4 regions of the Citrobacter tructae genome follow, and region 4 is predicted to be linked to each of the others. Evidence: predicted binding sites of a transcription regulator. Region 4 holds the regulator's gene; each other region holds the start of a gene.

Region 1 (2,205 bases), 970 kb from region 4:
GAATCGGCAATGGTGTAGTCCAGATTGCCATTGATGACGTCATCGAGCAGTTCAGTGGTGCCCTTTTTATCATCGACTTTCCAGCTCAGTTCAGGAAATTTTGTCTCTTTCAGGTGTTGCAGATCATTTACCACCACGTGTCCGGGGGCGATGGTCAGCTGTTTATCGTTCACGCTGGCCAAGGTTCGCGGACGATATTGCCCGACCCGATACACCAGCTGTTGTGAAACAGAGTAGTAGGTTGGGCCTGGCTGGTAATTTTTAACGCGTTCGCTGTTATACACCAGGCCTGCGGCTAGCAGGTCGGCGTTACCGCTATCCAGGTCGTCAAAAAGCTGACTAATGTTCTGGCGCACGGTGACTTTTAACGTCACGCCTAAATAGCTGGCGAACTGTTGGGCCAGCTCATAATCCAGCCCGAACCGTTTCCCGGTAAGAGTGGAATACGTTAAGGGGGAGTCAATAGTACTGACGCGTAACTCTCCCCGCGATTGAATGGCGGCGATACGATTGTCGGCTTTACCGAACCAGGGAATAGATGGCCACAGGGCCGCTGCCAGCAGCAACGTCAATATGCCGATAAACAGATAATTAATCTTTAATTTTTTCAATTAGTTAATTCTCTGAACCGTGCGTTTTTTCAGCTTGCTATGGTCGGGGTTAAGAAGTGAATTCATCATTAATGAGCGGCATTTTGCTTAAACTTGCGTCAGTTGGCAACTCATTCAGAATTACGGTCGCATTAGATGATAACAGGAGGTCGTGATTTTATTTCGACGCAAACGGTTTCGTCTGCGCGGTAGATTCTTTATAATAACGCCCGTTTCCCCCCTTGCGCACACTTATAAGCGCCTCAGGCGCTTCGAAGACGAGAGACTTATGATGGAAATTCTGCGTGGTTCGCCTGCACTGTCTGCATTCCGTATTAACAAACTGCTGGCGCGTTTTCAGGCTGCCAATCTTCAGGTCCACACTATTTACGCCGAGTATGTCCATTTTGCTGACCTGAATGCCCCGTTAAACGAGGATGAGCATGCGCAACTTGCACGCCTGTTGAAATATGGTCCGAGTCTCAGCAGCCATGTCCCAGAGGGCAAACTGCTACTGGTTACGCCTCGTCCGGGCACCATCTCCCCTTGGTCTTCTAAAGCGACTGACATTGCTCACAACTGCGGCTTGCAGCAGATAAACCGTCTGGAACGTGGCGTCGCCTGGTATGTTGAAGCCTCCACGCTGAGCGCTGAACAGTGGCAGGAAGTGGCTGCCGTGCTGCACGACCGCATGATGGAAACGGTTTTCTCTGCGCTGGATGATGCACAAGCGCTGTTTGCTCGCCACCAGCCGGCACCGGTTTCCAGTGTTGACCTTCTGGGTGCAGGCCGCCAGGCGCTGATCGACGCTAACCTGCGTTTGGGTCTGGCGCTGGCAGACGATGAAATCGACTATTTACAGGATGCGTTTATCAAACTGGGACGCAACCCGAACGACATCGAACTGTACATGTTTGCGCAGGCTAACTCTGAGCACTGCCGCCATAAGATTTTTAACGCCGACTGGGTTATCGACGGTAAACCGCAGCCGAAGTCGCTGTTTAAGATGATTAAAAACACCTTCGAAACCACGCCGGATCATGTTCTGTCTGCTTATAAAGACAATGCGGCGGTGATGGAAGGTTCTGAAGTGGGCCGCTACTTCGCCGACCACAAAACGGGTCGTTACGATTTCCATCAGGAGCCTGCACATATCCTGATGAAGGTCGAAACCCATAACCACCCGACCGCTATCTCTCCATGGCCGGGCGCGGCAACCGGTTCCGGTGGTGAAATCCGCGATGAGGGCGCAACCGGGCGCGGCGCGAAGCCGAAAGCCGGGCTGGTGGGTTTCTCCGTATCGAACCTGCGTATTCCGGGTTTTGAACAGCCGTGGGAAGAAGATTTCGGCAAGCCGGATCGTATCGTTACCGCACTGGATATCATGACCGAAGGCCCGCTGGGCGGCGCGGCGTTTAACAACGAATTTGGTCGTCCTGCGTTGACCGGCTACTTCCGTACCTACGAAGAGAAAGTGAACAGCCACAACGGCGAAGAGCTGCGTGGCTATCACAAACCGATCATGTTGGCCGGCGGGATCGGCAACATCCGCGCCGATCACGTGCAGAAAGGCGAGATCGTCGTCGGTGCGAAGCTGATCGTCCTTGGCGGTCCG
Region 2 (2,205 bases), 2.3 Mb from region 4:
GGCTTGCGCCCATTGTGCAATATTCCCCACTGCTGCCTCCCGTAGGAGTCTGGACCGTGTCTCAGTTCCAGTGTGGCTGGTCATCCTCTCAGACCAGCTAGGGATCGTCGCCTAGGTGAGCCGTTACCCCACCTACTAGCTAATCCCATCTGGGCACATCCGATGGCAAGAGGCCCGAAGGTCCCCCTCTTTGGTCTTGCGACGTTATGCGGTATTAGCTACCGTTTCCAGTAGTTATCCCCCTCCATCGGGCAGTTTCCCAGACATTACTCACCCGTCCGCCACTCGTCACCCGAGAGCAAGCTCTCTGTGCTACCGTTCGACTTGCATGTGTTAGGCCTGCCGCCAGCGTTCAATCTGAGCCATGATCAAACTCTTCAATTTAAGTTTGATGCTCGTGAATTAAACTTCGTAATGAATTACGTATGTTCACTCAGAGACTTGGTATTCATTTTTCGTCTTGCGACGTTAAGAATCCGTATCTTCGAGTGCCCACACAGATTGTCTGATAAATTGTTAAAGAGCAGTTGCGACGCGCTTTAGCGCTCTGTCGCGAGGTGGCGTATATTACGCTTTCCTCTTTCAGAGTCAACCTCTTATTTTCAGGTTTTTCTCTTCAACCGAACCGGCTGTTTGTGTGAAGTGATTCACATCCGCCGTGTCGATGGAGGCGCATTATAGGGAGTTTCCTGACGCCCGCAACCCTTAAATGACAGAAAAATGACTGACTGCTGCATTCCACAGCAAAACCCTGCCTTATACCTATTTACACACAGAGTTATCCACAAATGCCCCCATCGTTTCTACGATCCTTTCTGTATATGTACGATCTTCAGCGCTCGAAACGAGGGGCAAAATCGAAAAAGAAAAATTCGCGAGCGTTGCGCAAACGTTTTCGTTACAATGCTGCGGCAAAACAAGGATGCCCCGTAAGGGGCGTTAGCTGAGTTTTTACGCAAAAATTCAGCTAACGCTCTCTGTTATAGTCAAATCCAGGGGATTTACCATGCAACAACGTCGTCCAGTCCGCCGCGCTCTGCTCAGTGTTTCTGACAAAGCAGGTATTATCGAATTCGCTCAGGCACTTTCCGCACGCGGTGTGGAGCTGCTTTCTACAGGTGGCACTGCGCGCCTGTTAGCAGAGAAAGGTCTGCCAGTGACCGAAGTTTCCGATTACACCGGTTTCCCGGAAATGATGGATGGACGCGTGAAGACCCTGCATCCAAAAGTCCACGGCGGCATTCTGGGTCGTCGCGGCCAGGATGACGGAATAATGGAACAACATGGTATCGCGCCTATCGATATGGTGGTTGTTAACCTGTATCCGTTCGCCGAGACCGTTGCCCGCGTTGACTGCTCGCTGGAAGATGCAGTAGAGAATATTGATATCGGCGGCCCAACCATGGTGCGCTCTGCTGCCAAGAACCATAAAGATGTGGCTATCGTGGTAAAGAGCAACGACTACGACGCCATTATTAAAGAGATGGACGCTAACGAAGGTTCTCTGACCCTCACCACCCGTTTCGATCTCGCCATCAAAGCCTTCGAACACACCGCCGCTTACGACAGCATGATTGCCAACTACTTCGGCAGCATGGTTCCGGCGTATCACGGTGAAAGCAAAGAAGCCGCTGGTCGCTTCCCACGAACCCTGAACCTGAATTTCATTAAGAAGCAGGATATGCGCTACGGCGAGAACAGTCACCAGCAGGCGGCCTTCTATATAGAAGAGAATGTTAAAGAGGCTTCCGTTGCCACCGCAACGCAGGTACAAGGCAAAGCGCTCTCCTATAACAACATCGCCGATACCGACGCGGCGTTGGAGTGCGTGAAAGAGTTCAACGAACCAGCCTGCGTTATCGTTAAGCACGCCAACCCGTGCGGCGTGGCGGTAAGCACTTCTATTCTCGACGCCTACGACCGTGCGTATAAAACCGACCCAACCTCCGCGTTTGGCGGCATCATTGCGTTTAACCGCGAACTGGATGCCGAAACGGCACAAGCCATTATCTCCCGCCAGTTTGTTGAAGTGATCATCGCGCCGTCAGCCACAGAGGAAGCACTGAAGATTACTGCGGCTAAGCAGAACGTTCGTGTCCTGACCTGTGGTCAGTGGGCCGATCGTGTTCCGGGCCTGGACTTCAAACGCGTTAACGGCGGTCTGCTGGTTCAGGACCGTGACCTGGGTATGGTGACCGAGGGTGA
Region 3 (2,205 bases), 1.4 Mb from region 4:
GGGACAAAGATAGCTTTGGGCGCATCGAATTTGATGACCAAAGCATGGGTTACAGCCATCTGGGACATATCGTTGAAAATTCGGTGATCCACTACGCATTGTGGCAAAAGGCGCAGCAGTCGGCGGATATTACGCTGATGGCGCCAGCAGAACTACAGCAGGTGGCCTGGGGTGAGAACGACGCTTTTCTGACCCTGAAGGACGGCTCGATGCTGACCGCGCGCCTGGTTATCGGTGCGGACGGCGCGAACTCCTGGTTGCGTAACAAAGCAGATATTCCGCTGACTTTCTGGGATTACCGCCATCATGCGCTGGTGGCAACCATTCGTACCCAGGAAGCGCACGGTGCGGTTGCCCGTCAGGCGTTCCATGGGGAAGGTATTCTGGCTTTCTTACCACTGAGTGACCCGCATCTGTGCTCTATCGTCTGGTCACTCTCGCCGCAGGAAGCCGAACGCATGCAGCAGGCAAGCGTTGATGAGTTTAACCAAGCGCTGAATATCGCCTTTGATAATCGCCTGGGATTGTGTCGCGTTGAGAGTGAACGTCAGGCGTTTCCGCTGACGGGACGCTATGCTCGCCAGTTTGCCGCCCATCGTCTGGCGCTGGTGGGTGACGCGGCGCATACCATCCATCCGCTGGCTGGACAGGGAGTTAACCTCGGCTTTATGGATGCAGCGGAGCTGATCGACGAGCTTAAGCGTCTGCAACGGCAGGGCAAAGACATCGGTCAGTACCTCTATTTGCGTCGTTATGAGCGTAGCCGTAAGCACAGTGCGGCGATGATGCTGGCCGGTATGCAGGGGTTCCGCGAGCTGTTTGCCGGCGAGAATCCGGCGAAGAAACTGCTGCGTGATATTGGTCTGAAACTGGCCGATACCCTTCCTGGCGTAAAACCGAAACTCATCCGTCAGGCGATGGGGTTAAACGATCTTCCTGAGTGGTTGCGCTAACGTCCTTAAGGACAATCTTAAGAGTTTGAGACCCGTCACACTTTCCTCTCCCGGCCTGCGCGCCGGGATGCTTCTCTCATTTGAAATAATCTAATTCCACGCCTTTTTTCGCATTAGTTTTTTTAATATTACTATTTTCTCATAACGCCATTTTTTACATTTTTTCAACATTTAATATGGATTGTCGCAGGTAAGCCCCACCATTAAGTGTCATATATTCTGATTTTATGGTGATTTTTTGGTTTTTTATTCTGCCGGCGATCTGGTCATTTTTAGCCATAAGCTAATGTGATGGCTAATTTTGCCTTATGGTTTAGCGTCTGTTTCAGTGGTAAGTTCAAGACAAAGAGAACGTTTGCGTCGTAGCCCCTGGAGCGGCTGCGGTGCTGGGTTTCGTGGTGAAGATTTTGCCGCGAAAGAGTTGATAGCCCCGCTTATTCAACGAGGAAAAGATGGCTCAACAGACTCCTTTGTACGAACAACACACGCTATGTGGCGCGCGCATGGTCGATTTCCATGGCTGGATGATGCCTCTGCATTACGGTTCCCAGCTCGATGAGCACCACGCTGTCCGCACCGACGCCGGTATGTTTGATGTGTCGCATATGACCATCGTCGATCTACGCGGTAGCCGCACCCGGGAGTTCTTGCGTTATCTGCTGGCAAACGACGTCGCGAAGCTAACGAAAACCGGCAAAGCCCTTTACTCCGGTATGCTCAACGCTTCAGGCGGCGTGATAGATGACCTGATCGTCTACTACTTCACTGAAGATTTCTTCCGCCTCGTTGTAAACTCCGCCACCCGCGAAAAAGACCTCTCCTGGATTACCCAACACGCTGAACCTTACGCCATCGACATCACCGTGCGTGATGACCTGTCGATGATTGCGGTACAGGGACCGAATGCTCAGGCCAAAGCCGCCACGCTGTTTAATGAAGAGCAGCGCCATGCGGTTGAAGGCATGAAGCCATTCTTTGGTGTGCAGGCCGGTGATTTGTTTATCGCTACTACTGGTTATACCGGCGAAGCGGGCTATGAAATCGCTCTGCCAAACGAACAAGCGGCGGATTTCTGGCGTGCGCTGGTTGACGCAGGTGTACAGCCGTGTGGTTTGGGCGCGCGCGATACTCTGCGTCTGGAAGCCGGTATGAACCTGTACAGCCAGGAAATGGACGAGGGGATTTCTCCGCTGGCAGCCAACATGGGCTGGACCATTGCGTGGGAACCTGCTGATCGTGACTTTATTGGTCG
Region 4 (2,205 bases):
GATACTTCGCGCACGCTGCCAAAGCGCATCACCTGGCTGCTGGATAACCAAAAGCGGGTGGTAGTGCCCGACTGGGAGTCATCCGCTACCTGTTTATCGGCGGGGCTATGTGTGGGGATGGTGCCGACGCATTTTTCTAAACCGTGGATCGACAGCGGTAAATGGGTCGCGCTACAGCTTGAGAATCCCTTTCCTGATGCCGCTTGTTGCCTGACCTGGCAGCAGAATGATACCTCGCCTGCGCTGGGCTGGCTGCTGGACTATTTAGGGGACAGCGAAACGCTGAATAAAGAGTGGTTGCGGGAGCCAGAATAAGGCCCCCGCGCAACAGATTAACGACGGTAATCGCGGAACGGGCCGTCTGCAACGGAGCGACGTTCTACCAGGCGCGGATGCACCTCAATTGACTGCGACACTTCGCGCTTATTCACGATACGGTCTAACAGCATGTTAAAGGCTGTTTCACCGAGGGAATCCTTCGGCTGGTGAATAGTGGTTAATGCCGGAGTGAAGAACCGGGCATTACGCACGTTGTCATAACCAATCAGCGACACATCCTGCGGGACGCGTAAGCCCATCTCGTCCGCGGCGCAGAGCGCGCCCATCGCCATGATATCGCCACCACAGAAAACGGCGGTCGGGCGATGTGACTGGGAGAGGATCTGCTGCATGGCGCGATACCCGGATTCAGGCTCAAAATCACCCTGAACAATCCAGTTCTCAGGGACTTTAATCAGCGCTTCTTCCATCGCTTTCATAAAACCAGCCAGACGACCGGCTCCGGTGTTGCGCTCCATAGGACCTGGGATCACGCCAATCTCGCGATGACCGCGCTCAACCAGATAACGACCTGCCATATAGCCGCCTTCAAAGGCGTTATCAATGACCGTATCGGTAAAGTCGGCTTTGGCTTCGCCCCAGTCCATTACCACCATCGGAATATGGCGATACTCTTCGAGCATGGAAAGTAGCGACTCAGGATATTCTGAACACATCACCAGCAGGCCATCCACGCGCTTTTGCGCCATCATGGAGAGATAGGCCTGTTGTTTTTCGAGGCTGTTCCACGCGTTTCCCAGAATCAGGGTGTAGCCTTTCTGGAAACAGTTCTTCTCAACAGCTTCGATAATTTCCGCAAAATAGGCAGCTTCGCTGCTGGTCGCCAGCAAGCCGATTGATTTGGTGTGATTCACCTTCAGGCTGCGCGCTACTGCGCTTGGGGAGTAATGTAACTCTTTAATCGCTGCCCAAACGGCATTGCGCGTCTCTTCCGCGACAAAGCGTGTTTTGTTAATTACGTGTGATACGGTTGTAGTGGAAACGTTTGCTCGCTTCGCCACATCTTTAATTGTTGCCATTACATCTCACTCCAGACCATATCCTAAGCTCCTGAGAATACTCCAGGTAAACGTTTGCCTTACACACCCTTCGCGCAACATCAGGGTTGCGGTACGCCAAGGAAAACGACACGGAACGTCAGGAAGGGGTCAATGGCCGGTACGCTAATTAAGTAAGCGTGGAATTTTGTCTGATCTTAACGAAAAGGGGAAGAGTTAAAAGCAGTTATCAATATAAATCGTGAGAGATTTTTGCTTTCAAGTGTGTAAAAATGCGCAATATCACTTTTTGTGTGGGAATAAAAAGGAGAAAACTTGATGAGCACCGATCTGAAATTTTCGTTAGTCACTACCATTATTGTTCTGGGTTTGATCGTCGCGGGTGGCCTGACCGCAGCGCTGCATTGATTTCCCCGAGGGAGTTAGCTCTCCCTCATCTTTTCCGCTTACTCTTCCTTTTCTATTGTTTGCAAATAAGCAAAAGTCTTTTGCAATTTTGTTAACTTTATTAATTTTGCGATCAGTGTCATGCTTTTGACTCTTAATTTATGTCGTGCCACGGCTCGACGTTACGGAGTCGCGGTATGAAAATCAATTATCCTTTACTAGCGTTGGCAATTGGGGCGTTTGGCATTGGCACGACCGAATTTTCGCCAATGGGATTGTTGCCCGTCATTGCTAAAGGTGTCGATGTCTCGATTCCGGCGGCAGGCATGTTAATAAGTGCCTATGCGGTAGGGGTAATGGTCGGCGCACCGCTAATGACCTTGCTGCTTTCTCACCGTGCGCGCCGTAAGGCGCTTATTTTTCTGATGGCGATTTTTACGCTGGGCAACGTGCTGTCGGCAATATCGCCGGATTACACCAC

The links. Region 4 encodes PurR, which represses purine synthesis genes. Its sites were predicted from a motif close to CANGCAAACGTTTGCNTG; they were not measured.
Region 1: purL (phosphoribosylformylglycinamidine synthase) is a predicted target of PurR. The motif match lies at 776-793, and genes of this name have one in related genera.
Region 2: purH (bifunctional phosphoribosylaminoimidazolecarboxamide formyltransferase/IMP cyclohydrolase) is a predicted target of PurR. The motif match lies at 883-900, and genes of this name have one in related genera.
Region 3: gcvT (glycine cleavage system aminomethyltransferase GcvT) is a predicted target of PurR. The motif match lies at 1,298-1,315, and genes of this name have one in related genera.

The regions. Positions count from the first base shown of each region.
Region 1 is NZ_CP038469.1:4,681,444-4,683,648, forward strand. It holds gene mltF (membrane-bound lytic murein transglycosylase MltF) at 1-611, opposite strand, end outside; gene purL (phosphoribosylformylglycinamidine synthase) at 880-2,205, shown strand, end outside.
Region 2 is NZ_CP038469.1:3,126,994-3,129,198, forward strand. It holds rRNA gene E4Z61_RS15650 (16S ribosomal RNA) at 1-384, opposite strand, end outside; gene purH (bifunctional phosphoribosylaminoimidazolecarboxamide formyltransferase/IMP cyclohydrolase) at 1,007-2,205, shown strand, end outside.
Region 3 is NZ_CP038469.1:4,247,698-4,249,902, forward strand. It holds gene ubiI (FAD-dependent 2-octaprenylphenol hydroxylase) at 1-953, shown strand, start outside; gene gcvT (glycine cleavage system aminomethyltransferase GcvT) at 1,406-2,205, shown strand, end outside.
Region 4 is NZ_CP038469.1:806,669-808,873, forward strand. It holds gene punR (DNA-binding transcriptional activator PunR) at 1-315, shown strand, start outside; gene purR (HTH-type transcriptional repressor PurR) at 333-1,358, opposite strand; gene cydH (cytochrome bd-I accessory subunit CydH) at 1,656-1,745, shown strand; gene E4Z61_RS04420 (MFS transporter) at 1,922-2,205, shown strand, end outside.